DNA from 4 places in the Streptomyces sp. NPDC002742 genome. Region 2 is predicted to be linked to each of the others. Evidence: riboswitches for the same ligand, from Rfam matches in the RefSeq annotation. Region 2 holds a riboswitch; each other region holds the start of a gene.
What was found. Region 2 has a riboswitch for thiamine pyrophosphate ahead of ACFYW8_RS04955 (purine-cytosine permease family protein). Riboswitches for the same ligand answer to the same signal wherever they lie in the genome.
Positions count from the first base shown of each region.

Region 1: linked by a shared signal. The riboswitch ahead of ACFYW8_RS27660 (thiamine ABC transporter substrate binding subunit) and the one ahead of ACFYW8_RS04955 (purine-cytosine permease family protein) in region 2 are both predicted to bind thiamine pyrophosphate.
Region 3: linked by a shared signal. The riboswitch ahead of thiC (phosphomethylpyrimidine synthase ThiC) and the one ahead of ACFYW8_RS04955 (purine-cytosine permease family protein) in region 2 are both predicted to bind thiamine pyrophosphate.
Region 4: linked by a shared signal. The riboswitch ahead of thiO (glycine oxidase ThiO) and the one ahead of ACFYW8_RS04955 (purine-cytosine permease family protein) in region 2 are both predicted to bind thiamine pyrophosphate.

Region 1 covers NZ_JBIAQF010000016.1:96,926-103,974, forward strand. Annotated here, with positions in the region: gene ACFYW8_RS27650 (carboxymuconolactone decarboxylase family protein) at 46-519, shown strand; gene rlmN (23S rRNA (adenine(2503)-C(2))-methyltransferase RlmN) at 839-1,945, shown strand; TPP riboswitch at 1,986-2,091, shown strand; gene ACFYW8_RS27660 (thiamine ABC transporter substrate binding subunit) at 2,168-3,265, shown strand; gene ACFYW8_RS27665 (ABC transporter permease) at 3,241-4,980, shown strand; gene ACFYW8_RS27670 (ABC transporter ATP-binding protein) at 4,981-6,003, shown strand; gene ACFYW8_RS27675 (LAETG motif-containing sortase-dependent surface protein) at 6,115-6,771, opposite strand; gene ACFYW8_RS27680 (LOG family protein) at 6,959-7,049, opposite strand, start outside.
Region 2 covers NZ_JBIAQF010000002.1:482,510-489,558, forward strand. Annotated here, with positions in the region: gene ACFYW8_RS04940 (pyridoxamine 5'-phosphate oxidase family protein) at 67-507, shown strand; gene gndA (NADP-dependent phosphogluconate dehydrogenase) at 761-2,203, opposite strand; gene thiD (bifunctional hydroxymethylpyrimidine kinase/phosphomethylpyrimidine kinase) at 2,462-3,259, opposite strand; gene ACFYW8_RS04955 (purine-cytosine permease family protein) at 3,327-4,727, opposite strand; TPP riboswitch at 4,719-4,813, opposite strand; gene ACFYW8_RS04960 (alpha/beta fold hydrolase) at 5,169-6,002, shown strand; gene ACFYW8_RS04965 (phospholipase) at 6,113-7,049, shown strand, end outside.
Region 3 covers NZ_JBIAQF010000006.1:202,050-209,098, forward strand. Annotated here, with positions in the region: gene ACFYW8_RS12570 (VWA domain-containing protein) at 1-77, opposite strand, end outside; gene ACFYW8_RS12575 (LysR family transcriptional regulator) at 297-1,184, opposite strand; gene ACFYW8_RS12580 (DUF1801 domain-containing protein) at 1,448-1,810, shown strand; gene ACFYW8_RS12585 (VOC family protein) at 1,816-2,202, shown strand; gene thiC (phosphomethylpyrimidine synthase ThiC) at 2,259-4,079, opposite strand; TPP riboswitch at 4,072-4,228, opposite strand; gene ACFYW8_RS12595 (YibE/F family protein) at 4,300-5,817, shown strand; gene ACFYW8_RS12600 (SsgA family sporulation/cell division regulator) at 5,900-6,337, opposite strand; gene ACFYW8_RS12605 (IclR family transcriptional regulator) at 6,438-7,049, opposite strand, start outside.
Region 4 covers NZ_JBIAQF010000008.1:308,252-315,300, reverse strand. Annotated here, with positions in the region: gene ACFYW8_RS17135 (deoxyribonuclease IV) at 1-312, opposite strand, end outside; gene pknB (Stk1 family PASTA domain-containing Ser/Thr kinase) at 494-2,431, opposite strand; gene ACFYW8_RS17125 (thiazole synthase) at 2,793-3,587, opposite strand; gene thiS (sulfur carrier protein ThiS) at 3,591-3,791, opposite strand; gene thiO (glycine oxidase ThiO) at 3,788-4,954, opposite strand; TPP riboswitch at 4,952-5,065, opposite strand; gene ACFYW8_RS17110 (hypothetical protein) at 5,118-5,495, shown strand; gene ACFYW8_RS17105 (NAD(P)/FAD-dependent oxidoreductase) at 5,528-6,766, shown strand; gene ACFYW8_RS17100 (Rv2175c family DNA-binding protein) at 6,831-7,049, shown strand, end outside.

The DNA.
Region 1 (7,049 bases), on a different contig from region 2:
TCCGTCGAAGGGGTGTAACCACGAACGACGACACAGGAGCCCACCATGGAAGCTCGGTTGAACCTCTTCGCCAGCCCGGTCGCGGCCAAGTTCACGAAGCACATCGTCGCGGCCGGCAGGGCGCTGGAGGACTCCACCCTGCCGGCCGCGACGCAGGAGCTGGTGAAGCTGCGCGCCAGCCAGATCAACGGCTGCGGTTTCTGCACCGACATGCACACCAAGGACGCCACCGCCGCGGGGGAGACCTCGGTGCGCCTCAACCTGGTCGCGGCCTGGCGCGAGGCGACGGTGTTCACCGACGCCGAGCGGGCCGCCCTGGAGCTGACGGAGCAGGGCACGCGGATCGCCGACGCGGCCGGCGGTGTCACGGACGAGTGCTGGGCGAACGCCGCCAAGTACTACGACGAGGAGCAACTCGCCGCCCTGGTGTGCTGCATCTCGATCATCAACGCCTTCAACCGCGGAAACGTGATCGTCCAGCAGCCGGCGGGCAGCTACCGTCCCGGCCAGTTCGCCTGACCGAGACCGAGGGTGCTCGGGCCGGGTTCCGGGGCCGGCCGGACTTCGGAACCCGGGTCCCGGGTCTGCCGGGCCGGCCGGGATTGCGGGTCCGCGGGGCCGGCCGGGATTGCCGGGTCCACCGGGCCCCGGGTCCCCGCGGGGCTCGCAGTGGGCCGGCTCGTGGCCGGTAGGCCGTTCGCGGGTGTCCCCCAGGGCGTTCATGGGCGCCCTCGGGCCGTCCCGCGGCGGCCCGAGGACGGACCCGGGGGAGCGACGGCCACCACCCCACCGTTCGGGCCCCAGGTCACACCATTCGATCTGCGACACTGGTACAGCCATGCCTAAGCCCGGAGAACTCACCTTTGTAGCGCCGCGCGGAGCCAAGAAGCCGCCGCGGCACCTTGCCGATCTCACGCCTGCCGAGCGCAAAGAGGCTGTTGCCGCGATCGGTGAGAAGCCGTTTCGTGCCAAGCAGCTCTCGCAGCACTACTTCGCCCGGTACGCGCACGACCCCGCCGAGTGGACGGACATCCCGGCCGCCTCGCGCGGCAAGCTCCAGGAGGCACTGCTTCCCGAGCTGATGACGGTCGTACGGCATCTGTCGACCGACCAGGACACCACCCGCAAGACCCTGTGGCGGCTCTTCGACGGCACGCTCGTCGAGTCCGTGCTGATGCGCTACCCGGACCGGGTGACCATGTGCATCAGCTCGCAGGCGGGCTGCGGGATGAACTGCCCCTTCTGCGCCACCGGACAGGCCGGCCTCGACCGGAACCTGTCGACCGGCGAGATCGTGCACCAGATCGTCGACGGTATGCGGGCGCTCCGCGACGGCGAGATCCCCGGCGGTCCGGCGCGGCTGAGCAACATCGTCTTCATGGGGATGGGCGAGCCGCTCGCCAACTACAAGCGGGTGGTCGGGGCGATCCGGGCCCTCACCGACTCCGAGCCGGACGGGCTCGGGCTCTCGCAGCGCGGTATCACCGTGTCGACGGTCGGGCTGGTCCCCGCCATCAACCGGTTCTCCGACGAGGGCTTCAAGTGCCGGCTCGCGATCTCCCTGCACGCTCCCGACGACGAGCTGCGCGACACCCTCGTACCCGTGAACACGCGGTGGAAGGTGCGCGAGGTGCTGGACGCCGGGTGGGAGTACGCGGCGAAGTCCGGGCGGCGCCTGTCGATCGAGTACGCCCTGATCCGGGACATCAACGACCAGGCGTGGCGTGGTGACCGGCTCGGGCGGATGCTCAAGGGCAAGCCCGTGCATGTCAACCTCATCCCGCTGAACCCGACCCCGGGCTCGAAGTGGACCGCCTCGCGGCCCGAGGACGAGAAGGCCTTCGTCGAGGCCATCGCGGCCCATGGCGTGCCGGTGACCGTCCGGGACACCCGGGGCCAGGAGATCGACGGAGCGTGTGGTCAGCTCGCCGCGACCGAGCGGTAGTCTGAGTCGGGTCAGTACGCCTTCATATTCCGACATCTTCATATTCCGACAGGGGAGCGCCACAGCGCTGAGAGTGCGGGACAGACCGCAGACCCTCTGAACCTTGCCCAGGTCATTCTGGGTAGGAAGTTCGGTCATTACTCAAGCTGTTGCGCCCTGCCCGGGAACCGTCAGAGGTCCCGGGCGGGGCCGCGTCTCTTCCTGGTCACCCAGGAGGAATCAGTGAGCACCACCACCAGCGCCGGCAGGCGGTTCGCGGCCTTGGCCGTCGGGCTCGGTCTCGTCGCGCTGCCCGCGCTGTCCGCGTGCGGCTCGTCCGACACCGCCGGCTCGGGCGACTCGAAGACGATCACGCTCGTCAGCCACGACTCGTGGCTCGTGTCGAAGAGCGTGCTCAAGGACTTCGAGAAGCGGTCCGGCTACAAGGTCCGCGTCCTCATGGACGGCGACGCCGGGCAGGCCGTCAACAAGGCGATCCTGACCAAGGACAACCCGCAGGGCGACGTCTTCTTCGGCGTCGACAACACCCTGCTCTCCCGCGCGCTCGACAACGGGCTGTTCCAGCCGTACGCGGCCAAGGGCGCGGACCTGGTCATGCCCGAGTACCGGACCGACCAGGACAAGCACCGGGTCACCCCCATCGACACGGGCGACATCTGCGTCAACTACGACAAGGCCTACTTCAGCGAGCACAAGCTGGCGCCGCCGCAGTCCTTCGACGACCTGGTCAAGCCCGCGTACAAGAATCTCCTCGTGACCGAGAACGCCGCCACGTCCTCGCCCGGCCTCGGTTTCCTGCTCGGGTCCGCCGCGCACTACGGCGACGACAACTGGCAGGGCTACTGGAAGAAGCTCAAGGCCAACGGGGTGAAGGTCGTGGACGGCTGGGAGCAGGCGTACAACGACGAGTTCTCCGGTTCCGCCGGCGGCAAGAAGGCCAAGGCCGACCGCCCGCTCGTCGTCTCGTACGCCTCGTCGCCACCCGCCGAGGTCATCTACGCCAAGCCGAAGCCCACCACCGCCCCGACCGGGGTCGCGGCCGGCACCTGCTTCCGGCAGGTGGAGTACGCGGGTCTGCTCAGCCACGCCAAGAACGCCAAGGGCGGCAAGGCGTTCCTGGACTTCCTGCTGACCAAGGAGTTCCAGGAGGACATGCCGCTCAACATGTTCGTCTACCCGGTGCGTGAGGGGGCGCGGGTGCCGGCGGAGTTCACCCGGTTCGGTCCGCAGGCCAAGGATCCCGAGATCCTGGCGCCCGCGAAGATCGCCGCCGATCGCGACCAGTGGGTCAAGTCGTGGACCTCGCTCGTACTGAAGTAGCCGACGGCGCGGACGGCGCGGACCGGGCCGACGGGGTCGGCGAGGGCGGCGGGACCGGCGAGGACGGCAAGGCTTCGGGAAAGGCGCGCGGGCAGGGCGTGACGCGGTTCGCGCTGATGGCCCTGCCCGTCGCGTTCTTCGCGGTCTTCTTCGCCTACCCCGTGGCCGCGATCGTCTCGCGCGGGCTCCACGGGGACGGCGGATGGCAGCTCGGCCGGATCTGGGACGTGGCGACCCGGCCGGACATCCGGCACGTGCTGTGGTTCACCACCTGGCAGGCGCTCGCCTCGACGGCGCTCACGCTCCTGGTGGCGCTCCCCGGCGCGTACGTCTTCGCGCGCTTCGATTTCAGGGGCAAGCAGATACTCCGGGCCGTGGTCACGGTGCCCTTCGTGCTGCCGACCGTGGTCGTCGGCACGGCGTTCCTCGCGCTGGTCGGCCGGGGCGGGCTGCTCGACGAGCTGTGGGGCGTACGCCTGGACACCACGGTGTGGGCGATCCTGCTGGCGCATGTCTTCTTCAACTACGCGGTCGTCGTACGGACCGTCGGCGGGCTCTGGTCGCAGCTCGACCCGCGCCAGGAAGAGGCCGCCCGCGTGCTCGGCGCCTCCCGCTTCGCGGCCTGGCGCAGGGTGACGCTGCCGGCGCTCGGGCCGGCCGTGGCCGCCGCCGCACTCATGGTCTTCCTCTTCACCTTCACCTCGTTCGGTGTGGTGCAGATCCTCGGCGGCCCCACCTTCTCGACCCTCGAGGTCGAGATCTACCGGCAGACCTCCGAGATCTTCGATCTCGCGACGGCGGCGGTGCTCACGATCGTCCAGTTCGTGGCGGTGGGGGCGATCCTCGCCGTGCACGCGGCGACCGTACGCCGCCGGGAGACCGCGCTGCGTCTGGTGGCCCCGGAGACGACGGCGCGCAGGCCGCGCGGGGCCGGGCAGTGGGGGCTCCTCGCGGGCGTGCTGGCGAGCATCGCGGTCCTCCTCGTGCTGCCGCTCGCGGTCCTCGTCCAGCGGTCCCTCGGCGCACCGGGATTCAGCTACTACCGGGCGCTGACCCACGACGACGGAGGTGTCTTCCTCGTCGCCCCGATCGAGGCGGTCGGCAACTCGCTGGAGTACGCGCTCGCCGCCACCGCCATCGCCGTACTGATCGGCGGTCTGGCCGCCGCGGCCCTCACCCGGCGCGCCGGCCGTCTCATGCGGGGCTTCGACGCGCTGCTGATGCTGCCGCTCGGCGTCTCGGCGGTGACCGTGGGTTTCGGGTTCCTGATCGCCCTGGACGAGCCGCCGCTGGATCTGCGTGCCAGCTGGATCCTGGTGCCGCTGGCGCAGGCGCTGGTGGGTGTCCCCTTCGTCGTACGGACGATGCTGCCCGTGCTGCGGGCGGTGGACGGGCGGCTGCGGGAGGCCGCTGCCGTGCTCGGGGCGTCGCCGTGGCGGGTGTGGCGCGAGGTCGATCTGCCGATGGTGCGGCGGGCGCTGCTGATCGCGGCCGGGTTCGCCTTCGCCGTCTCCCTCGGGGAGTTCGGGGCGACCGTCTTCGTCGCACGGCCCGACAACCCGACGCTGCCGGTCGCCGTTGCCCGGCTGCTCGGGCGCGCGGGCGATCTCAACTACGGCCAGGCCATGGCCCTTTCGACGATTCTGATGGTGGTGTGCGCGGTGGCGCTCTTGCTGCTGGAGCGGGTACGGACCGACCGGACCGGGGAGTTCTAGATGCTGTTGAGCCTGCGGGGCGCGACCGTACGCTTCGGCGGCCGGGCAGTGCTCGACGCCGTCGACCTCGATGTCGCCGAGCACGAGATCGTGTGCGTGCTCGGGCCGAGCGGCAGCGGCAAGTCCACGCTGCTGCGGGCGGTGGCCGGACTCCAGCCGCTGGACGGGGGCCGTGTGGTGCTGGACGGCCGGGACCAGGCGGCCGTTCCAGCGCACAAGCGGGGCGTCGGCCTGATGTTCCAGGACCATCAGCTCTTCCCGCAGCGGGACGTGGGCGGCAACGTGGCCTTCGGGCTGCGGATGCACGGCACGTCGAGGAGCGGACAGGCGTCCCGGGTGGCGGAGTTGCTCGACCTCGTCGGTCTGCCCGGAGCGCGGGACCGTGCCGTCGCCTCGCTCTCCGGCGGCGAGCAGCAGCGGGTGGCACTGGCCCGCGCCCTCGCGCCGCGCCCCCGGCTGCTGATGCTCGACGAACCGCTCGGCCAGCTCGACCGCTCACTGCGCGAACGGCTGGTCGTCGAACTGCGCGACCTCTTCGGCGAGTTGGGTACGACCGTGCTCGCCGTCACCCACGACCAGGGCGAGGCCTTCGCGCTCGCGGACCGGGTCGTGGTCATGCGCGACGGGCGGATCGCCCAGTCCGGTACGCCACTTGAGGTCTGGCAGCGTCCCGCGGACGCGTTCGTGGCCCGCTTCCTCGGCTTCGACAACGTGGTCGGGGCGACGGTGGGCGCGACGGCCGCCGACACCCCCTGGGGCAAGGTCCCGGTACCCGAGGGCGCCGCCCAGGGGCCCGGCACGCTCCTCGTACGGCCCGCCGGTGTACGGCTCGTGGCCGCGGACGACGGGCTGCGCTGCACGGTCGCCGCACGCACCTTCCGGGGCACACACGTCGCCGTACAGCTTCAGCCGGAGGGCGCGCCCCGGCTGGAGGCCGCGTGCGCGCTGCGGGACGCGCCGGAACCCGGGGACGTGGTCGGGGTGGAGTTCGACGCCGAAGAGATCGTCCTCCTCGGGGCGTAGGCGCCGCCGGGGCTCCCGGGAATCGGGGCGGCCGAGCGAGGGACCCGCCCGGACAGCCGTGTGGCCCGCCCCCTCGACGGGGGCGGGCCACACGGTCGTTCAGGACGCGGGTCAGGCCTTCGAGGCGCCGCGGCGGCGCATGCCGAAGAAGACCGCTCCGCCACCGACGATGACGAACGCGGCGGCGATGCCGGCGATCATCGGGGTGTTGGAGTTCGCACCGGTCTCGGCGAGGTTGGACTCACCGGCGGCAGCGGACGGCTGGTTGTCGCCCGGGGTGGCCGGAGCGGCGCTGCTCTCCGAGTCGGAGGGACTGGCCGAGTTCGAGGGAGCCTCCGAGGAGGGGGCCTCCGACGGCTTCGGGCTCGCCGAGGGGGACGGCGACTCCGACTTCGGGGCGCAGGCCTCGGAGGGCACCGACTTGACATCCTTGTCCGCGTTGACGCGGGTCGGGACATCGATGTGGGCCCGGTACTCGCCCCCGGGAACCCAGTCCTCCGTGAGCGTGATGGCAACGGAGGCCTTGCCGTCCTGCTGGCCGGTGACGTCTCCGGAGCCGACCTGCTTGTTTTCGCCACCCGAAGTCTTGAGGAAGACCGTGATGGTGGCCTTGTTGGCGGTAGTGTCCCTGTCGGACACGGTGACGATGGCCTTCGCGCCGTCGCAGGAAGCGACAGCCTCGAAGTCACCGATGCTGCAGGCGAGTGCGTTGCCGGCGACGCCGAGCGCGAGCGCGGCAGAGGCGGAGGCAACGCCGAGGATTCGCACGGTTCGTGCGGTGCGTCGAGATATGGACACGATTGCCCTTCACAGGTTGCGCAACTGCGGGGGGTGTTGGGGGGTTTGCTGCGAATCATTCCAGCAACAGCGCCCCCAGGAGTTTCACAGGTTTATAAGCGCAGCCTAAGGGCTGTCAATGCGTATGCCCCGTCTTGCTGTTGGCTTTGCCGAGTTGTTAACCTCCGAAGTGTTTGAGTGCTTCCGGAGCGTCATCGATCCGGTCGACCAGCGCGATTCGCGACTCCATCGCCCGTTCGCAGGCCAGC
Region 2 (7,049 bases):
GCCGCAGTCTGACCGTATGTCGCTGTATCGCTGTGTCGCCTCGACACGTGGGAGTTGGCTCCGGTGATGAATCCCAACGACGGCTTTCGAGAACTCGGCCGGCAGGAATGTCTGGACCGGCTCGGTGACGTGTCCATAGGCAGGGTCGTCCACACACGGGACGCCCTGCCCGCGGTCCTGCCGGTCAATTTCTGTCTCGACGCCGAGTCCGCCGTCGTGCTGCGGACGGCGGCGGACTCCGAACTGGCCCGCTCCATCGACGGAGTGGTGGTGGCGTTCGAGGCCGACGCGGTGGACGCGGCCGCGCACTCCGGCTGGAGCGTCGTCGTGACGGGGCGCGCGATGGTGGTGAGCGATCCCGCCGAGCATGATCGCCTCACCCGGACAGGACCCCGTTCCTGGGTGGCCTCGCCCCACGACGTCTTCATCCGCATCGCGTCCGAACTGGTCACCGGACGGGAGCTCGTCGGCGGCCGCACTCTGTACGGGGTGGACCTGCCTTCCTGACCCGGAGATCTCCTGGCGGGCCGACCCGTGACGTGATCACCCGGTCGGCGGACCGGCGGCGCCGGCCGCCGGACAGGTTGCCCGCGAACCCGTTCGACACCATGGTCACGCCCGCGGCCGGGGCGCCCGGCTCGGCGGTCACGAAGGCCTCCGAGCCCCTCGACGCGCCCTGCCGCGTCTTCGCGCGGCAGGCCGCGCATCCGTCGCCACGGACGCGCGGCCTGCTCCGCTCCGGCTCAGGACCGGGAGGGGGTCACAGGACCTCGGTCTCATCGCGGGTGGTCTCGCCCCACAGCGTGTGGAAGCTGCCCTCGCGGTCGGTGCGCCGGTAGGTGTGGGCGCCGAAGAAGTCGCGCTGGCCCTGGGTGAGGGCGGCGGGCAGCCGGTCGGCGCGCAGGGTGTCGTAGTAGGACAGGGCGGCCGAGAACGCGGGCACCGGGACGCCTCTGCGGGTGGCCGTGGAGATGACCTCGCGCCAGGGGACCTGGGCGTCCTTGATCTCGGTGGCGAACCCCGCGTCCGAGAGCAGGCTGACCAGGCCCGGATCGACGGCGTACGCGGCGCGGATACGGTCCAGGAACGCCGCGCGGACGATGCAGCCGCCGCGCCAGATCTTCGCCACCTCGCCGAGGTCGATGTCCCAGCCGTACTCCGCGGCGGCGTCCAGGATCATCTTCCAGCCCTGGTCGTAGGCGATCAACTTCGATGCGTACAGGGCGTGTTCGACCTGGCTGGTGAACCGCTCGGCCTCCGTTCCCGACAGGTCCCAGTGGGTGCCGCCGGGCAGGCCGCGGTACGCGGCGCGCAGTTCGCCCTGACTGGAGGCGGCGCGGGCGAAGGTCGCCTGCGCGATGGCGGTGACCGGCGAGCCGAGGTCGAGGGCGGTCTGCACGGTCCAGCGCCCGGTGCCCTTCTGCCCCGCGGCGTCGACCACGACGTCCACGAACGGTTCCCCGGTGGAGGCGTCGGTGTGCGCGAGGACCTCGGCGGTGATCTCGATCAGGTAGGAGTCGAGGCGGCCCTTGTTCCAGCGCCGGAAGATCTCCGCGATCTGCGGCGGCGTGTAGCCGCCGACGCGGCGGAGCAGGTCGTAGGCCTCGCCGATGAGCTGCATGTCGGCGTACTCGATGCCGTTGTGCACCATCTTGACGAAGTGTCCGGCGCCGTCCGTGCCGATGTGCGTGGCACAGGGCTCGCCGTCCACCTTGGCGCTGATCGACTCGAACATCGGGCCGAGAGAGGCGTACGACTCCGGGGAGCCGCCGGGCATGATGCTCGGCCCGTGCAGGGCGCCCTCCTCGCCGCCGGACACACCCGCGCCGACGAAGTGGATGCCCCGTTCGCGCAGCGACTGTTCACGACGCCGGGTGTCGGTGAAGTGGGCGTTGCCGCCGTCGATGATCATGTCGCCGGTTTCGAGGAGCGGGGCGAACTCCTCTATGACGGCGTCGGTGGCCGCACCTGCCTGCACCATGATCATCAGGCGGCGGGGGCGCTCCAGCGCGGCCACGAACTCCTCGGCCGACTCGGCCGCCACGAAGGCGCCCTCGTGCCCGAACTCCTCGACCAGTGCCTTGGTGCGTGCGGGGGTGCGGTTGTGGACGGCGACGGTGTAGCCGTTCCGGGCGAAGTTGCGGGCCAGGTTGCGGCCCATCACCGCGAGCCCTGTGACGCCGATCTGCGCGGTCGCCTTCATGGTGTGCTCCTTGGATCCGGATCTGCCTGCCCGCGTACCTGACGGGCGAACAGACGACTGTCGCTGTGTCGATCAGTACGCACGACAGGGGGTGAGGTGTTCACCTTCCGGGGCAGGTGGTGCGCCGGATCGCGTGCCAGGGTCTCCGGACGACGTGCGGAGGCGGGTACTCCGGAAGGCCCGGACGGACCCGGCGGTTCCGGGACTTCGGCATTCCGGAACCCCGGAACCCCGGAACCCCGGCCGGCGGTCCGGCGGTCAGCCGTTCCGGCGCTGTCGCCACCCGTGGTCCACCGGCCCGATGCCGGCGCCGAGCGCGAAACCGGCCTCTATCGCGGCGGTCACGTACGCCTTGGCCCGCCGTACCCCCTCCGGTACCGAAAGGCCCTCGGCCAGGCCCACCGCGATCGCCGAGGCGAGCGTGCAACCGGTGCCGTGCGTGTGCCGGTTGTCGTGCCGCGGCGCGCGCAACCAGTGCTCCGCCGTTCCGTCGGTGAGCAGATCGACGGCCTGACCCGGCAGATGGCCCCCCTTCACCAGCACCCAACGGGGACCGAACGCGAGCAGCCGGTCGGCGGCCCCGCGCATGCCCTCCTCGTCCTTCACCTTCACCCCGGTGAGCTGCGCGACCTCGTCGAGGTTCGGGGTGGCCACCGTCGCCCGCGGCAGCAACCGGGTCCGTACGGCGTCCAGCGCGTCGTCGGCCAACAGCCGGTCCCCGTGCTTCGAGACGCTCACCGGGTCCACGACGACGGGGGCGCCCACGTCGGACAGCAACTCGGCGACAGTCGTGACCAGGCCGGGCGACGAGAGCATCCCGGTCTTCACGGCCTGTACGCCGATGTCGTCGACCACGCTGCGGTACTGGGCGCGCACAGCCTCCTCGGACAGCTCCCAAGCACCCTGCACACCGACGGAGTTCTGCGCGGTCACCGCGGTGAGCACGCTCATGCCGTGGGCGCCCAGCGCGAGCATCGTCTTCAGGTCGGCCTGGATCCCGGCGCCACCGCCGGAGTCGGATCCGGCGATCGTCAGGACGCGGGGCGGCGTGGTCACAGGAGTTGTTCCTCTCGGATACGGCTTCGGGCGTGGGGCCCTCGACCGGCGGAGCGACGAAGGGCCCTCAGGCGCGGCGGCGCAGCCGGAGCGGGGCGTAGAGGGCGAGGGCGACGAGGAACGCCACGTAGTAGGAGAGGTCCGCGCCGTGCAGCGCCTCGGCCACCGGACCGACGTACAGGCCGGTGTCCATGAACGGCACGGCCGCGCCGAACGCCGCGACGAAGGCAACCAGTGACGGCCATACCGGGCGCGGAAGGGAGATCTCGGCGGCGACGTCGAACGGGACGCCCCCACGCTCCCGCCCGCGGGCGATCCAGTCGACGACGACGATCGCGACGAACCCGGGGATCCAATACCCCACGAACAGCAGCACGTTCTGGAAGCGGGCCGTGGTGTCGGCGGCGTGCATCCACAGCACCAGCGGGAAACCGAGCCCGGCGGCCAGGGCGGCGGCCACCGGGCGCGGTATCCGCACGCCCAGGGTCTGCAGGGCGAGTGAACCGCTGTAGTCGTTCATCGCGTTGCTGCACACCGCCGCCAGTGCCACGGCCAGCAACCCGAACGCGCCCGCGGCCCCGCCGCCCAGCAGCGCGTCCACGCCCGCCGCCGTCTGGTCGGTCAGCACCGACGCGCCCCACAGCCCGAGGACCTGCACGGCGACGAAGGACGCGACGAGGCCGAGCAGGGTGCACCAGAACATCCGCGGTCGGGACGTCGTACGCGGCAGATAGCGGCTGAAGTCACCGGCGTACGGCGCCCAGGACAGCGAGAGGCTGAGCGCGATGGTGCTGGTGAGCACGAACGCGCCCGCGCGATCGGCGCCGGTCGCCGTCCCTGTCGCGGCCGGGTGGACGCCGTCGAGCATGCGCCAGGCGATCACCGCGAAGGCGATGGCTAGCGCGAACGTCATCACGATCTGCAGGCGGTGGATGGCCTCGTAGCCGAGGACGCCGAGCGCCCCCTGGGCAAGCATCATCACGAGCACGCCGAGCCAGAACGGCCAGCCGCACAGCCGCGCCAGCGCGTCCCCGCCGAACAGGCCGATCAGCGCGTCCCAGGCGACCGAGGACAGCCACTGGAGCATCCCCGGCAGCACCACGGCGCGGCCGAACGCGAGCCGTGCGAGCGGTAGTTGGCCAGTGCCGGTGAGGCCGCCCCAGGTGCTGAGGTAGGCGGTGGGCAGCGCGCCGAGCACGGTCCCGAGGACGACAGCCGCCAGCGCGGTGGCGAAGTCCAGACCGAGCGCGATACCGATGGTGCCGGTGAACACGCCCGTCATCGTCAGGTTCGGAGCGAACCACACCGTGAACAGGCGCCCGGCCCCGCCGTACCGGTTGTTCTCGGGGACCGGCTCGATGCCGTGTCCCTCCACCCGCAGGTCGCCGGGAGCGGCGGGCATCCGTCCGTCGAAGACGGCGGGCCGGCCGTCGACGGGCAGCCCGTCGGAAACATGCGCCAATGGCATGGAAGACATCCCTCCGCCAGTACGAACTGGTTCAGGTTCGACGGGTGTGATCTCAGCCCTCGGACGGGGCACCCCGTGTCCGGTACTACGACGGACACATTAACCCCATCCCCCAGGTCGTGGGTACGACGGCTCCCGTGCGCGACGGCTCCCGAGCAGGACGGCTCCCGAGCACGACGGCTGTCGTGCTCGGCGGTCCCTGCGTAGGGCGGCTCCTGTGCAGGGCGGCCCCTGCGCACGGCCGAGATGGCCGTCCGCGGTGCTGGAGTCACCCACCCGGGCCAGTGCCCGCCGGCACAGTCGGCTTCGTCCGAGCGCCCCGACCGGGCCTTTCGCGGGGCGCCGCGCGTCGCCCCTCGGTACTGTCGGAAGTGATCGCCGCTCGCTCTCCGTTCCAGGGTTCCCGGACCCCGGTGGCCGGGCGGAAGGAGGCAGAGTGCCGTGACCGTGATCTCCCTGAAGTCCGCGCAACTGCGGGAAGGGCCCACCCTCCCGTACGCCGAAGCCGGCTACCCCAGTGGTACACCGGTCGTCCTCGTGCACGGTCTGGCCGACTCCTGGTGGTCCTTCGAGCCCCTTCTCAGGCGCCTGCCGGCGTCCCTGCACGGCTATGCGCCCACGCAGCGCGGACACGGCGATGCCGACCGGCCCGCGGAGGGCTACGATCCCGACGACTTCGCCGCCGACCTGGTGTCCTTCCTGGACGCGGTCGACATCCCCCGCGCCATCCTGGTCGGGGCGTCCAGCGGCGGCGTACCGGCCCGGATCGTCGCGGGCAGTCACCCCGACCGCATCGCGGGTCTGGTTCTGCTCGGCGTCCCCGGCACCCTCGCGGACAAGCCGGCGGCGGCCGCGCTGGGGAAGTCCCTGGAAGATCTCTCCGACCCCGTGCCCCGCGCGTTCGTCGAGGACTTCCTGGCGGGCACGGCGACCCGCCCGATCGCCCGGGGCTTCATCGAGACGATGGTGGAGGAGAACCTCAAACTCCCCGCGTACGTCTGGAAGGAGACCGCGCGCGGTCTCCTCGACGCCGACCTCGGTGGCACCCTCGCGGGCATCCTGGTGCCCACCCTCGTCATCTGGGGCGAACAGGACGAGTTCCTGCCCCGTGAGGACCAGCAGACCATCCTGGACGCCGTCCACGGCGCGGCCTTCGTCGCCTACGAGGGCGCCGGCCATGTCGTCCACTGGGAACAGCCCGAACGCGTGGTCGCCGACATCGCCGCGTTCGCCACGCGGATCGAGCACCCCGGTACCGCGTACGGCACCGCCTGACCTCGCCCCGAGGATGAACGGCCGCGCGCCGAAACCGCGTTGGCCTGAGCCTCTGATGACTCCCCGCAACATGGCATGCTCATGGTCCCCATAGGAAGGGATCACGTGCCATGAGACCGAGCCGACGCTCCCTGCTCGCCGCCACCGCCGTACTGAGCACCGTTTTCGCCGTTCCCGCTCCGGCCGGCGCCGCCGAGATCCCCGTCGGGGGCGCCTACTACGTCCAGAGCGCCACCACGGGACTGAACGCCGCCGACAGCGCGGGCGCGGTCGTCCAGCACAATCCCAGGGGCAACGAGGACCACCAGCAGTGGACTCTGCGCCGGAACGGCTCCTCTTCGGTGCTCGAAAGCGCCGACACCGCGGGCAGTTGTCTGGGCCGCTCGGGCGACCAGGCCCGGACGGTCGCCTGTACGAGCGCCGACGCCTCGTGGGAGGTCGCCCCGAACGGCGCCGACCAGTACACGCTCAAGGCCCCGGGAACGGACCGGTACTTGACACTCGCCGACAGGTCCAACGGCGCCAACTACCCGGCCCAGCTGGTGATCGGCCCGCCGGGAGGACTCGCGTCCTGGTATCTCACCCCGGTCGAGCCCGCGACCCGCCCCATGCCGCCGCAGGACCAACGCACCCTGGACCAGGTCACGTTCCTCACCGCCCACAATGCCTACGCCAACGGCGTGGACGGCGGATTCGCCCCGCCCTTCGTCAACCTGGTGCCCAATCAGACCCGCGGTATCAGCCGGCAACTTACCGACGGCGTCCGCGGGTTCATGCTCGACCTGCACCAGACCCCCGACGGCGCCATCCTCTGCCACGACAGCTGCACCCTCGTCAGCAAGCCGGTCGCGCTCTGGGTCGACCTCCAGCGCATGGTCGACTTCCTCAAGCAGCACCCCGACCAGTTCGTCACCGTGTTCATGGAGGACTACGTCGACCCGGGCGTCCTGCGCGCCGAACTCGCCCGGGTGAACGGTCTGTCCGACGTCCTCTACCGTCCGGACCTGACCGGCGTGCGTGACAAGGGCTGGCCGAAGCTCGCCGAGC
Region 3 (7,049 bases), on a different contig from region 2:
GACCAGCCGAGCACGACCTGCACCTCCTGCGCGGCAACTGGAATGTTGGCGCCCTTGCTCATCGATGTCGGTGTCATGAGCCCAGTCTGCCTAGAGAACCCGCCACCGGAACCGACCTATACGCCTACACGCACACCGGGCGGCCCTGGTGCCTACGCCCGCACGCCACACGCGCACGCCACACTCGCGTGCCGCGTGGCTCTTGCATCACACCCCACGCCCCACTCCCCACGCCGCCGAAGACGGCGGACCCGGTGAACACCACCGAGCGCCGGACGCGGGCATCAGGCACCGACTCAGGGAGATCCGGCCGCGTCGGTCGCCGCCCGTACGAACTCCCGAAGCCGCTCGGTGGTGTTGCCCTCCATCCACACCAGTCCCCGTTCGATCGGCTGCGCGTCGTGAAGGGGCACGTAGGCGACATCGGGCCGGGGGTAGTACTGCCGCGAGTGCTCTCCGACCGGGAGGACGCCCCGGCCCATCGCGACCAGAGTCAGCATTTCGGAGAACGACCCGCCGACCGGGCCCTTCGGAACGGACCTGCCCGAGGGGGTGCGGTCCGGTGTGCGGTCCCGCTTGAACCCCGCCGAGGTCACCTGGGGGTACTGCACCACGGGATGTTCCGCGAGCACCTCGACGGACACCCGCTCCTCGCCGGCCAGCGGATGACCGGCCGCCACGGCCAGCACGCGTCTCTCCCGCAGCAGCGCGGGGCCGCAGGCCATTCCGTCGAAGGGGAACGAGGCGAGCAGGACGTCGATCGAACCGTCCAGCAGACTCGCGCGGGAGTTGGACAGCTGAACCTCCCGCACGTCGACCCGGCAGTCGGGATGGCGCTCGCCGAACAGACCGACCGCCCTGAGCAGTGCGGGGGCCGTCCACTCGCCGAGGAAGGCGACCCGCAGTTCCCCGGTGACCCCACGACTCGCGTCGGCCGCCCTTCGCAGCGCCGCCTCCATCCCGGCGACCAACGGCGTCAGATCGTCCGCCAGTTGTCTGCCGATCGGGGTGAGCACGACGGAACGACTGTTACGTTCGAACAGCGAGCCGCCGACTCTGCGTTCCAGTTTCTTGATCACCTGGCTGACCCGCCCGGTCGTGATCAGCAACCGCTCGGCGGTCCGGCCGAAGTGCAGTTCCTCGGTCAGCGTCAGGAAGGCCTCGACCTCCAGTCGCTCCAGCATGAAACCCCCAGCGTTAAATCTGGCTCAACGATTGTATGACGATCACGCCTTGATGGCGCCTGCCCTGCGGCGGATCCTGGAACACGTCCACCCGGCCCTCGGAGAAGAGCCGACGAGTCCCACGGACACCCGAGCACACGGCCGCCGAGACGTCCGAACGCAGCGACACGGGCAGGCAGGCCCAATGCGGTCGCGCACAGACACAAAGGCACATCGGAGCTCGCATCCACCCACCCACCGCACCCCTCCTGAACGGGACCCGCATGAACTCCTCGGACATCACCTCCTACCTGAACGATCTCGACGGCCCGCTGCGCGACGTCGGCGAGAGGACCAGGTCTGTCATCGACTCGGCCCTCCCAGACGGCTCCGGTGCGCTGTGGCACGGCCATCCCACCTGGAGCCTCGGAGACAAGCCGGGTCAGACCCCGATCTGCCTGCTCAAGGCCTACAAGTCCTACGTCACCTTCGGCCTCTGGCGTGGCCAGGAAGTGGCCGATCCATCGGGCCGGCTGGTCGCCGGAGCCCGCCACATGGCCTCCGTGAAGCTCAGCAGGTCCGCCGACGTCGATCCCGCCCTGTTCAGCGAGTGGCTTCGCCTCGCCGTCGCCCTGGAGACGAAGTGACCACCGTGCGTGTCAAGGCGTTCGACCATCTGGTGCTCAACGTCGAGGACGTCGAACGGTCCCTGGCCTTCTACACCGGACTGCTCGGCCTGGCACCCGTACGCGTCGCCGAGTGGCGGGGCGGCCAGGCCCCGTTCCCGTCGGTGAGAATCACCGCGGAAACCATCATCGACCTGGTCGCCCATGCCCGCGGGGAGTCCAACGTCGACCACATCTGTCTCACCGTGGAACCACTGGACTGGAACGAGGTCATCGCGTCGGGTTCGTTCACGGTGATTCAGGGCCCCGTGGAACGCTTCGGCGCGCGGGGCACCGCCACCTCGGTCTACGTCCAGGACCCCGACGGCAACACGGTGGAACTGCGTTGGTACCCGCAGGACACCGCGCCATGACCGGCCGAGGGACGTGGTCCGGGTGTGCGCCCCGGACCACGTCCCTGTGGAGCGGCTCAGTCGGCCAGTGGCAGGTACACGCGGTTGCCCGCCTCGGCGAACTCCTTGGATTTCTGGAGCATCCCCTCAGCGATCTCGTCGGCTGATACCCCCTCAGTCGCCGCACCACCGAACCGCTCCGTGATGCTTTGGCTGATCTTCATCGAGCAGAACTTCGGCCCGCACATGGAGCAGAAGTGGGCCGTCTTGGCAGGTTCGGCCGGCAGGGTCTGGTCGTGGAACTCCCTTGCCGTGTCCGGATCGAGAGCCAGGTTGAACTGGTCCTCCCACCGGAACTCGAAGCGGGCGTCGGAGAGCGCGTCATCCCAATCCTGTGCACCTGGGTGCCCCTTGGCGAGGTCGGCTGCGTGGGCGGCGATCTTGTAGGTGATGACGCCGGTCTTGACGTCGTCACGATCGGGCAGGCCCAAGTGCTCCTTGGGCGTGACGTAGCAGAGCATGGCCGTGCCCCACCAGGCGATCATCGCGGCACCGATGCCGGAAGTGATGTGGTCGTACGCCGGCGCGACGTCCGTCGTCAGCGGGCCGAGCGTATAGAACGGAGCTTCATCACAGATCTCCTGCTGAAGGTCGATGTTCTCCTTGATCTTGTGCATCGGGACATGCCCCGGGCCTTCGATCATCGTCTGTACCTGAAAACGCTTCGCGATCGTGTTGAGTTCCCCGAGCGTCCTCAACTCCGCGAATTGCGCTGCGTCGTTGGCGTCCGCGATGGAGCCGGGCCGCAGACCGTCGCCGAGCGAGTAGGTGACGTCGTACGCGGCGAGGATCTCGCAGAGCTCCTCGAAGTTCTCGTACAGGAACGACTCCTTGTGGTGCGCGAGGCACCATGCCGCCATGATCGAGCCGCCACGCGAGACGATGCCGGTCTTTCGGTTGGCGGTGAGCGGCACGTATGCCAGGCGAACGCCCGCGTGGACCGTCATGTAGTCCACGCCCTGCTCGGCCTGCTCGATGACCGTGTCCTTGTAGATCTCCCAGGTCAGCTCCTCGGCCCGGCCGTCGACCTTTTCCAGCGCCTGATAGAGCGGCACCGTACCGATGGGGACGGGGGAGTTGCGCAGCACCCATTCGCGCGTGGTGTGGATGTTGCGTCCGGTCGACAGGTCCATGACCGTGTCGGCGCCCCAGCGGGTCGCCCAGGTCATCTTCTCGACCTCCTCCTCGATGGAGGAAGTGACCGCGGAATTGCCGATGTTGGCGTTGACCTTCACCAGGAACCGCTTGCCGATGATCATCGGCTCGATCTCCGGGTGGTTGACGTTCACCGGCAGCACCGCCCGGCCGGCGGCGATCTCCTCCCGTACGACCTCGGTGTCGACGTTCTCGCGGATCGCCACGAACTCCATCTCGGGCGTGATCTCGCCGCGTCGCGCGTACGCGAGCTGGGTGACCGCCTGCCCGGCACGTCCCCGGCGCGGCTGGCGCGGCCTCCCGGGGAAAACGGCGTCGAGGTTGCGCAAGCCCCCGCGCGGGGATGTGTGCTTGATCCCGTCGTCCTCGGGGCGGACAGGACGGCCCGCGTACTCCTCGGTGTCTCCGCGGGCGATGATCCAGCTCTCGCGCAGCGGAGCCAGTCCCCTGCGCACCTCGGTGTCGACGGTCGGATCGGTGTACGGGCCGGAGGTGTCGTACAGAGTCACGGACTGACCGTTGGTGAGGTGCACCTGGCGAACCGGCACCCGCAGATCGGAACGCGTGCCCCCGAGGTACGCCTTGTGCCAGCCGATGGACTTCCCGGCCTCGCCGTTCGGGGACGGCGGCGAAGCCCCGTCCGTCTGACTGGAGGCAGACGTGCGTACATCTTTGTTGGTCATGAGACCTACTCCCTACGCCGGCATTACCCGGTAACAGGTTCAGCGGTCGACGCAGCGGCTTCCGTTCGTCGATGTTTCATGTGAAACATCGCGAAGACGGAGGTCAGCGCCCTCTCAGCCCGGTGCTCCGAGCTCCCGCGTGTGCAAAGGTGCCTCCACGCTAGCGTCATATTTGGCGCGGTGAACAGAGGGCCCTTGCCGTCCTTGCGATGATCGGGCGGTGACAACCACCCAGCAGCACCCGTTCCCGCCGCCCGAGCCGCCGCGGCGCCCGGGCTCCGACGACGGCCATGGGCACGGCTCCGGCAACGGGCATGGTCATGGACACGGGCCGGGTGGTGGACCTGGTCCCGGACCGGGCAGTGATCACCACGGTCCCGGCGGCGGACACGGGCCGGATCCCGTCGGTGGCCATGGGGAGGGTCCGAGCGCCGGGCACGGGCACTCGCACAGCCACGGTCCCGCCGCGCCGGTCTCCAAGCATCTGCGCAAGGTCATCGCCGCGGTGCTCATCCCCTTCGCAGCCGCGGTGGCGGTGGGTCTCGTGGTGCTGTGGCCCGGCGGCGCGCCTTCCCACCAGCGCACCGGTGTCGGATTCGACCGGCAGACCCAGCAGGCGACTGTCACCAGGATCGACCAGGTGGACTGCAAGTCCGTGAACGCCTCCGCGGAAACCCCGACGGGCGACACCTCCACCGCCGAGGGATCCTCCGCTCAGCGGCAGGCAGCGGGTAGATGCAAGAAGGCGACGGTCCGGATCGACACCGGCAAGGACAAGGGCCGTACGTTCTTCGAGATCGTTCAGCCGGATCAGTCACGGCAGTTGCATCAGAGCGAGAAGGTCGTCGTCGCGTACGAGCCCTCGGCTCCCAAGGATCTCCAGTACTCGGTCACGGACGCGAACCGGAAGCTGCCCCTGGCGCTGCTCGCCCTGATCTTCGCCGTGGTGGTCGTGGTGATCGGTCGGATGCGCGGCGTCATGGCGCTGGTCGCCCTGGCCATCAGTTTCATGATCCTGAACTTCTTCATCCTGCCCGCGATCCTGCAGGGTTCGAACCCGCTGCTCGTGGCCGTTGTCGGATCCAGCGCGATCATGCTGATCGCGCTCTACATGTGTCATGGTCTGTCGGCCCGGACATCCGTGGCGGTGGTCGGCACCCTTCTCTCACTGGTGCTGATCGGTCTCCTGGGCTCGGTCTTCATCGACTGGGCCGTACTGACCGGCAACACCGACGACAGCACCGGCCTGATCCACGGTCTGTACCCGTCCATCGACATGAGCGGCCTGCTGCTGGCCGGAGTCATCATCGGCTCGCTCGGCGTCCTCGACGACGTGACGGTGACGCAGACGTCGGCGGTCTGGGAACTGCACGAGGCGAATCCCACGATGGGCCGGCGTGGCCTGTACCGCGCGGGCATCCGTATCGGCCGCGACCACATCGCGTCGGTCGTCAACACGCTCGTCCTGGCATACGCGGGCGCCGCGCTGCCGCTGATGCTGCTCTTCTCGATCGCACAGAGCAGCGTAGGAACCGTCGCCAACAGCGAACTGGTCGCTGAGGAGATCGTGCGCACCCTGGTCGGATCGATCGGTCTGGTCGCAGCGGTGCCGGTGACGACCGCGCTGGCCGCCCTGGTGGTCGCCGCGGACCGTGAAGGGGCCGAACCCGTCCCCGTTCAGCCCTCGGCCGCCAGGACGCCGGCACGGAGCGGGAAGGGACGCCGCCGCAAGCACTGAGCCGTCCACCGGAAGCGCTGAAACCATCCTGCATGGACGCCCCTTGTGAGGAAGCGTTACTCCGCTCCGGACTGCCGAGGCTTCAGCCCGCGCTCTGCTCCTCCGCGAGGATGCGGTCGAGCGCCTCGTCGAGGGAGGTGTCGAAACCCGCGAGGGAGCGCTCCTGACCGAGCGGCACCAGCTTGTCCGTCCGGTCGAGAAACGCGACGAGCGGCGCGGCCCCGGACCGGAACAGCGCGTGGTCCCCACCGACCTGAAGCCGGATCAGCACCTCGCCGAACGCCTCCGGGTCGGCCGGAGCGATGTGCACATCGCCGTCACCGCACGGCCTGCCGACTCCGTCGATCAGCAGCTCCCGCCCGAACACCCAGGTCACGGGCGCGTCGCCGGGCAAGTGGAAGGTCAGCCGCACGGCGTACGGATCACCGGTCTCGTATCGCAGCTCGACCGGAATGCGGAAGGACAGCTCCTCGGACACGAGGAAGCTCATCATGACCTCTGCCTGCACCGACTCGCGCATCGCCTACCCCGTCGTTTGCCATCGCCTGGCCAGGAATCATCCCCCTGACACTGCTGGAAATCTTGCTCAACGTGCATGCCGCATTACAAGGAGTGAGTTTTCAGATACTGATAGAGATGGCGAGTGTTCCTAGCAGCCTGCCGACTTCGCTCTGCAACTTCCGTGCCGCGGGCAGCAGTCGGTCGACCTGGTGGGAAGGGAGGGAAAGCGCCACGGCCGCTGCCGAGCTGCCCGCGGTGACCGGGATCGCGGCACAGACCGTGCCCAGCGCGTACTCCTGGCGCTCAGTCACCGGTTCCATCCGCCCCGTCCGTTCCAGGCGTCGCAGCAGCCGATCCTTGTCACGCACCGTGTAAGGAGTGATCGGCTGCACCGGGTAGCGGTCGAGGTGGTCACGCCGGGACTCGTCGTCCAGCTGGGCCAGCAGACACTGGCCGATGGCGTGGGCGTGCCCGGTCTCACGGAAGTCGGCCCACTCCTTGACCGCGGGGTTCGCCGGGGTGTCGGCGACACACATGACCTCGATCTCGCCGTCGCGGTAGACCGCGTAGTACACGGGTGCGCCGAGCGCATCGCGCCAGTGCGCGAGCGTGTCCCTCACCGTGCTGCGACGTTTCTGCTGGGCTCCGCTGCTGCTCAGCCGCTCAGCGGCCTCGCCGAGGAAGAACAGCCCTCTGTCACGGCGCAGATAGCCCTCGTGAACCAGAGTGCG
Region 4 (7,049 bases), on a different contig from region 2:
CTCCCGCCCGCGCCGCAGCGAGTGCCGCAGCGACTCCACCGACTTCTCGACCGTCGCCTCGGTGTGCGAGCCGAAGTTGATCAGATACGGGGCGTGGACGTACGCGGGGATCGACCCGGCGGCGCAGGCGGCACGGAAGTCCTCGTCCTGCTTCGGGTTCCCGACGGGGGTCGCCCAGCCGCGCGGGTTGGCGACGAAGACCTGGACGGTCTCGGCCGCGAGGTCACGGGCGTAGGCCAGGCCGACGGAGGCGAGGCCGCCGGCCACGGGGACATGGCCGCCGACGGGGTTGCGGAGCTGCTTGCTGGTCACACCCGTCAGGGTGTCACGCGCCGCCGGGCGTCCCGCGGGCGGACCTCATGGGGGACCTCACGCGCGGGCTTCAGGGGTCTCGTGCACCTCACGGGCCGCTCGGGGGAGCGGCCCCCGAGCGGCTGCCCGGTCGGAGGCCGTGCGTCCGTGTCGTCCAGTCCGTGTCGTCCGGCGGATCCGCTCAGCGGATCTGGATCGTGATCGTCGAGCCCTTGGGCGCCGTGCCGCCGCCGTGCACCGACTGCTTCTTGACCGTGTCGCCGAACAGCCCGAGCAGGCCCCGGTCCTCGTCGACCTGGAACCCGGCATCCTCCAGCGCCTGCTTCGCGTCGCTCACGCTGTCGCCCACGACGTCGGGGACCTCGACCATCTGGGGGCCCTTGGAAACCGTCAGCGTCACGGTGTCGCCCGTCGCCGCCTCGTGGCCCGCGCCCGGCGTCTGCACGGCGACCTGGCCCTTGTCGAACTCCGACTCGACCCGCTCCGCGGCGATCCTCACCTTCAGGCCCGCGCCCTCCAGCTGGGCGGTCGCGTCCTCGACCGAAGAGCCGGTCACGTCGGGCAGCTTCACCCGGGCGCCCTTGCTCACGACGATCGCGATCGCCGAGCCCGAGTGCCGCGGGGTACCCGCGCCGGGAACCGTACCGATCACGAAGCCCTTGGTCACGTCCTCGCTGAACTCACGCGTGACCATGCCCGCGGCGAGCCCGTCGCCCTTGAGCACCTCTCTCGCCTTGAACAGGGCGAGGCCGTTCAGGTCGGGCACCTTCACCGTCTGGGGGCCGTCGGAGACGGTCAGCGTCACGGAGTCGTTGTCGCGGATCCGCTCGCCGACACCGGGGTCGGTGCTGATGACCGTGCCGCGCTTCACCGTGTCGCTGTAGGCGTGCTTGACCTGCTTGACGTCGAGCCCGGATTCCCGGAGCTGGGACCTGGCCTGTTGCTCCGTCTTCGCCAGGACCGGCGGGACCTTGGTGAACTGGCCCGAGTTGATGTACCAGACACCGCCCCCGAGGCCGAGCACCAGCACGATCGCGGCGACGACCATCAGCATCCCGCGCCGCGGACGCGTCCCCGGAGACTGCGGCGGCATGGCCGGCGCGGCACCGAAGGGGCTGCTCTGCTCGAACCTGCTGGTCCGGTGCAGGGCGTCGTCGTCGTTCACGGGCAGCGGACGGGGTACGGACAGCGAGCGCGGGATCACGCTCGTACGGTCGTCGGCGTTGTCGTGGCCCACCGACAGGGCACCGGGCGGCACCGCGTCGAGCTGCTCGGCGGTGAGGCCGGCGCGCGCTTCGAGGACCTGGCCGAGCAGCGCCACGGCGTCGGCCGGGCGGACCTCGGGATTGCGTGCGGTCGCCGCGGTGACCAGCTCGTCCAGTGAGTACGCCATGCCCGGCACGACGGCCGACGGTGGTGGCACGTCGGCGTGAAGGTGCTGGTAGAGGACCTGTGCGGGGGAGTCCGCGGTGTACGGCTTGGCGCCGGTGAGCATCTCGTAGAGGACGACTCCGCAGGCGTAGACGTCGACCCGGGTGTCGGAGGTGCCGTGCTCGATCTGCTCGGGGGCGAGGTACGACACGGTGCCGAGGACGGCGCCCGTCGTGCTGGTCACCGTGTCCACGGCGCGGACGAGGCCGAAGTCCGCGACCTTGACCCGGCCGTCGTCCCCGATCAGGACGTTCTCCGGCTTCATGTCGCGGTGCACGAAGCCGGCGCGGTGCGCGGCACCGAGCGCGGCGAGCACCGGCTCCAGGATGTCGAGAGCGGCCCGGGGCTGCAGGGCGCCGCGCTCGCGCAGCACGTCCCGCAGGGTGCACCCTGCGATGTACTCCATGGCCAGATAGACGTACGACCCGTCCGCACCCTGGTCGAAGACCTGCACCACGTTGGGGTGCGCCAGCCGTGCCACCGACTTGGCCTCGCGGATGAACCGCTCGACGAAGGAACCGTCGGCGGCCAGCGTCGGGTGCATCACCTTGAGGGCGAGCACGCGGTCGAGGCGGGTGTCCAGGGCCCTGTAGACCGTGGCCATCCCGCCCACCGCGATCCGTGCGTCGACGCGGTAACGGCCGTCGAGCACGTGTCCGACAAGGGGGTCCTGAAGGGTCGTATCCACGCAGGTGAGTCTACGAGCCGCCACCGTCACGACGCCCCGTTCGGCGGATACCGGGGCCCGACTGCAGCCGAGCTGTGACGCACATCGCACGCACGAAGGTCCGTTCATCGCGCAGATGTCCGATCAGGTCCCGTTCGCCACCGCAAGGCCACAACGCGACAACCTGCGCCGTCACGGAACCCGTCCACGACCGGCCGCCGCGTTCACCACCGCGCGGTCCGCGCATGACACCAGACGCACGTCGCAAGGGGCGCACTCGGGAGCGCGCGGACACCACGCACCCGCGGCGCCCGCCCCCGCGGGGGGCCCGCCGCGCCCGTCCGGCCGGAAACCGACGTTCCGGCGGTACGTCGGCAGCTGATCAGAACGCCGGGCGTTCCGGGTCCAGCGCCGCCGTGCCCTCCACGGGAGAGGACGCGTGGGCGAAGTGCCGCCGGGGGATGCGCCCCGCCCGCCGCGCCAGGCGCCCCGCCTCCACGGCGTGCCGCATGGCCTCCGCCATCAGCACGGGCTCCTGCGCCCGCGTCACCGCCGAGGCGAGCATGACCCCCGCACACCCCAGCTCCATCGCGAGCGCCGCGTCCGACGCCGTACCCGCCCCCGCGTCCAGGATCACCGGCACGCGCGCGTGCTCGACGATCAGCTGGAAGTTGTGCGGGTTGCGGATCCCGAGCCCGGACCCGATGGGTGAGCCGAGCGGCATGATCGCCGCGCAGCCGACATCCTCCAGCTTGCGCGCCAGCACCGGGTCGTCGTTCGTGTACGGCAGCACGGTGAAGCCGTCGTCGACCAGCGTCTCCGCCGCGTCGAGCAGTTCGATCGGGTCGGGCAGGAGGGTGCGCTCGTCGGCGATGACCTCCAGTTTGACCAGGTCGGTGCCCAGCGCCTCGCGCGCCAGCCGGGCGGTCAGCACGGCCTCACCGGCGGTGTAGCAGCCGGCCGTGTTCGGCAGGACGCGGATGCCCAGCCGGTCGAGCACCGACAGGACCGAGCCGTGCACGGACGCGTCCACGCGCCGCATCGCGACCGTCGTCAGCTCCGTGCCGGACGCCACCAGGGAGCGCTCCAGCACGTCGAGGCTGGGCGCACCGCCCGTCCCCATGATCAGCCGGGAAGCGTAGGCCGTACCACCGAGGACGAAGGGATCGTCGGCCATGGGTCAGCCTCCTTGGACGGCGGTGAGGACTTCCACGCGGTCGCCCTCGGTGAGGGAGGTGGACGACCACTGCGCGCGCGGGACGACGGTTTCGTTCAGGGCGGCGGCCACTCCGGCCGGTGCCGGGGTGAGCGTCGCGACGAGCGCGTCGAGAGCGGTTCCCGCGGCGATCCGCTGCCGCTCCCCGTTGACGACGATGTTCATGCGGGCTGCTCCGTGAGGGCGGTGGCGCCGAAGCGCAGGGGCGTGAAGGGGCGGGCTTCGGCGGGGAGTTCGCCGGTGGCGAGGGCATGGGCCATCGCGTCGCCGGTGACGGGTGTCAGGAGCACGCCGTTGCGGAAGTGCCCGGTGGCCAGCAGCAGTCCGTCCAGTGCCGTCGGACCGAGCAGCGGCGCGTTGTCGGGGGAGCCGGGGCGCAGCCCGGCACGGGTCTCGGTGAGCGGCAGCTCGGTGATCCCGGGGACCAGCTCGTGGGCGTCGCGCAGCAGCTCGTAGACGCCGCCCGCCGTCACGGTGGTGTCCCAGCCCAGCTCCTCGCTGGTCGCGCCGACCACGAGCTCGCCGTTCCGGCGCGGCACGAGGTAGACGTGACTGCCGCGCACCACGGCCCGCACGGTGCGGTTGAGGAAGGGCGCGTACCGCTGGGGCACGGTCAATCGCAGCACCTGCCCCTTGACCGGGCGCACCGGCGGCCGGGCGTCGTCGGGGACGCCCGCCAGCCGCCCGCTGAGGCTGCCGCCGGCGAGCACCACCTGGCCCGCGGTGAGTTCGGTGCCGTCCGTGGTGACCACTCCCGCGGCCCGGTCCCCCGCGAGCGCCAGGCGCTCCGCCCAGGTCCGGTGCAGGACCACTCCGGCCCGCTCGCACGCCGTGACCAGGGCTGCCGCGAGGCGCCGCGGGTCGATCTGGTGGTCACCGTCGACCCGAAGACCCCCGCGCACGCCCGGTGCGAGCATCGGCTCCAGGCGGCGGCACTCACGACCGCTCAGCCACTCCGACTCCAGCCCCGACCGGACCTGCAGAGCGTGCAGTTCCCGCAGGTGGGCGCGGTCGTCGGCGTCCAGCGCGACGGCCAGCGTGCCGCACCGGCGGTATCCGAGATCCTGGCCGGTCGCCTCGGTCAGTTCGGCGGCGAAGTCCGGATAGCGGCGCGCGGAGGCGAGGTTGAGACCCAGCAGGGTCTCCTCGCCGAAGTGCAGTTCCGTGACGGCGGCGAGCATTCCGGCCGCGACCTGGGCGGCCCCGCCCCCCGGCTCCGGGTCCACGAGCGCGGTGGTGAACCCGCGTTGCGCGGCCCGCCAGGCCGTCACCAGACCGATGATTCCGCCCCCGATGACGAGGACGTCTGACGAACGCGTGGGCGACATGGGCGTCCAGCCCCTCCCTTCGCCGGCATGACCCGGATCAGGTTCGTACGGTCGGAGGCCGCCCCAGCCTCCCTCTCAGCCCGGTGCGTCCGGGCTCCCGCGAGTGCTTTACGTTGGCCACCCTAGCCCGCCCCGCTCCGTCTCAGTAAGGGAGCCTCCGCCCATGGCACGACCGCTCGACGGCCTCGTCCTCGCCCCCGTCGCCGACCAGGCGCCGGGCCAGGTCGGCACCCGCACCCGGTTCGCCTACCACGAGCGGGACGGCACGGTCTGGGCCGACTACGCGGGCGGCGACATCGTCCGCGGGCACCTCGTGGGCACCCGTGAGGGCGACCGCCTCGACTTCCGGTACGTACAGCTCAAGCGCGACGGGACCACCGCCTCGGGCCACTGCGTGTCCCTCGTCGTGGAACTGCCCGACGGACGCGTGCGGCTGGAGGAGACCTGGACGTGGGAGTCGCGGAAGGGCGCGGGGACGAGCGTGGTGGAAGAGCTGCGCGAGACGAGCCGTGTGGAACAGGTCACCGAGCACGTCCGCTGACTGACGAACGGTCAGGTGTCTATGGTGATCAGGTGAGTGAGCAGACGCAGGCACGGTCTCAGTCGCAGGGGCCCACGGCACGGCGGGTCGTCGTGGTGGGCGCGGGCATGGCCGGGGTGCAGACCGCGGTCGCCCTGCGCGAGCAGGGTTTCAGGGGCACCGTCACGCTGATCGGCGCTGAGCCGCATCAGCCGTACGACCGGCCGCCGCTGTCCAAGGCCGTCCTGCTGGGCAAGGCCGAGGGCTCCGCCTTCGACATCGACTTCGAGGCACTGGACATCGACCTGTGGCTCGGCCGCGAGGCGCTCGGCGTGCGCCCCGGCGACCACGAACTGGACACGGCCGCGGGGCCCGTCCCGTACGACGTCCTGGTCGTCGCCACCGGCGCCGAACCGATCCAGCTGCCCGGCGCCGAAGGCGTGCCCGGAGTGCATCTGCTGCGCACCCTGGACGACGCCGACCGGCTGCGTCCCGTTCTCACCCGGCAGCACGACATCGTGGTGGTCGGCGCGGGCTGGATCGGCGCCGAGTTCGCCACGGCCGCCCGCGAGGCGGGCTGCGCGGTCACCGTCGTCGAGGCCGCCGACCGGCCGCTCGCCGGCGCCCTGCCCGCCGAGGTGGCCGCCCCGATGGCCGCCTGGTACGCGGACAGCGGGGCCACGCTGCGCACCCACGCGCGCGTGCAGCGCATCGAGCCGGGCGCGGTGATCCTGGACGACGGCTCCCGGGTGCCCGCGGGCGCCGTCGTGGTCGGGATCGGGGCGCGGCCCGCGACCGCCTGGATCGCCGGCTCCGGCATCGAACTCGGCGCCCACCGCGAGATCGTCGCCGACGACCACCTGCGCACCTCCCTGCCGGACGTCTACGCGGTCGGCGACTGCGCCTCCTTCCCGTCGGGACGCTACGAGGACCGGCTCCTCGTCCACCACTGGGACAACGCCCTCCAGGGCCCCCGCACGGTCGCCCTGAACATCGTCGGAGAGGCGCCCGCCGCCTACGACCCCGTGCCGTACTTCTGGTCCGAGCAGTTCGGCCGCTTCGTGCAGTACGTCGGCCACCACGCGCCCGACGACACCCTGGCGTGGCGCGGCGACCCCTCGGGTGCCTCCTGGTCGGTGTGCTGGCTCCGCGAGACCCGTCTGGTCGCCCTCCTGGCGGTGGGCCGCCCGAGGGATCTCGCCCAGGGCCGCCGGCTCATCGAGGCGGGCGCCCTCATGGATCCGGAGCTGCTCGCGGACCCGTCGAGGCCGCTGAAGGGCGCCACGGCCTGATCCGTCACCCCAGGTCGGACGCCCTTGGCTTCCGACTGTCGGTCCGGGATGGCAGGCTTGTCCCGTGACCGAGATTGACGCAAAGATCGATGCTCTCGTCCCCGCCTGGCTCACCCTCCCCGATATTGCCGAACAGTTCGGCATCGAGGTGACGCGCGTCCGGCAGCTGGTCAAGGACGGCCAGCTGATCGCCGTACGCCGTGGTGAGAACCGCGCGCTGCACGTCCCCGCCGACTTCATCGACGCGGACGAGCAGAAGGTCGTCAAGGGCCTGGCCGGCACC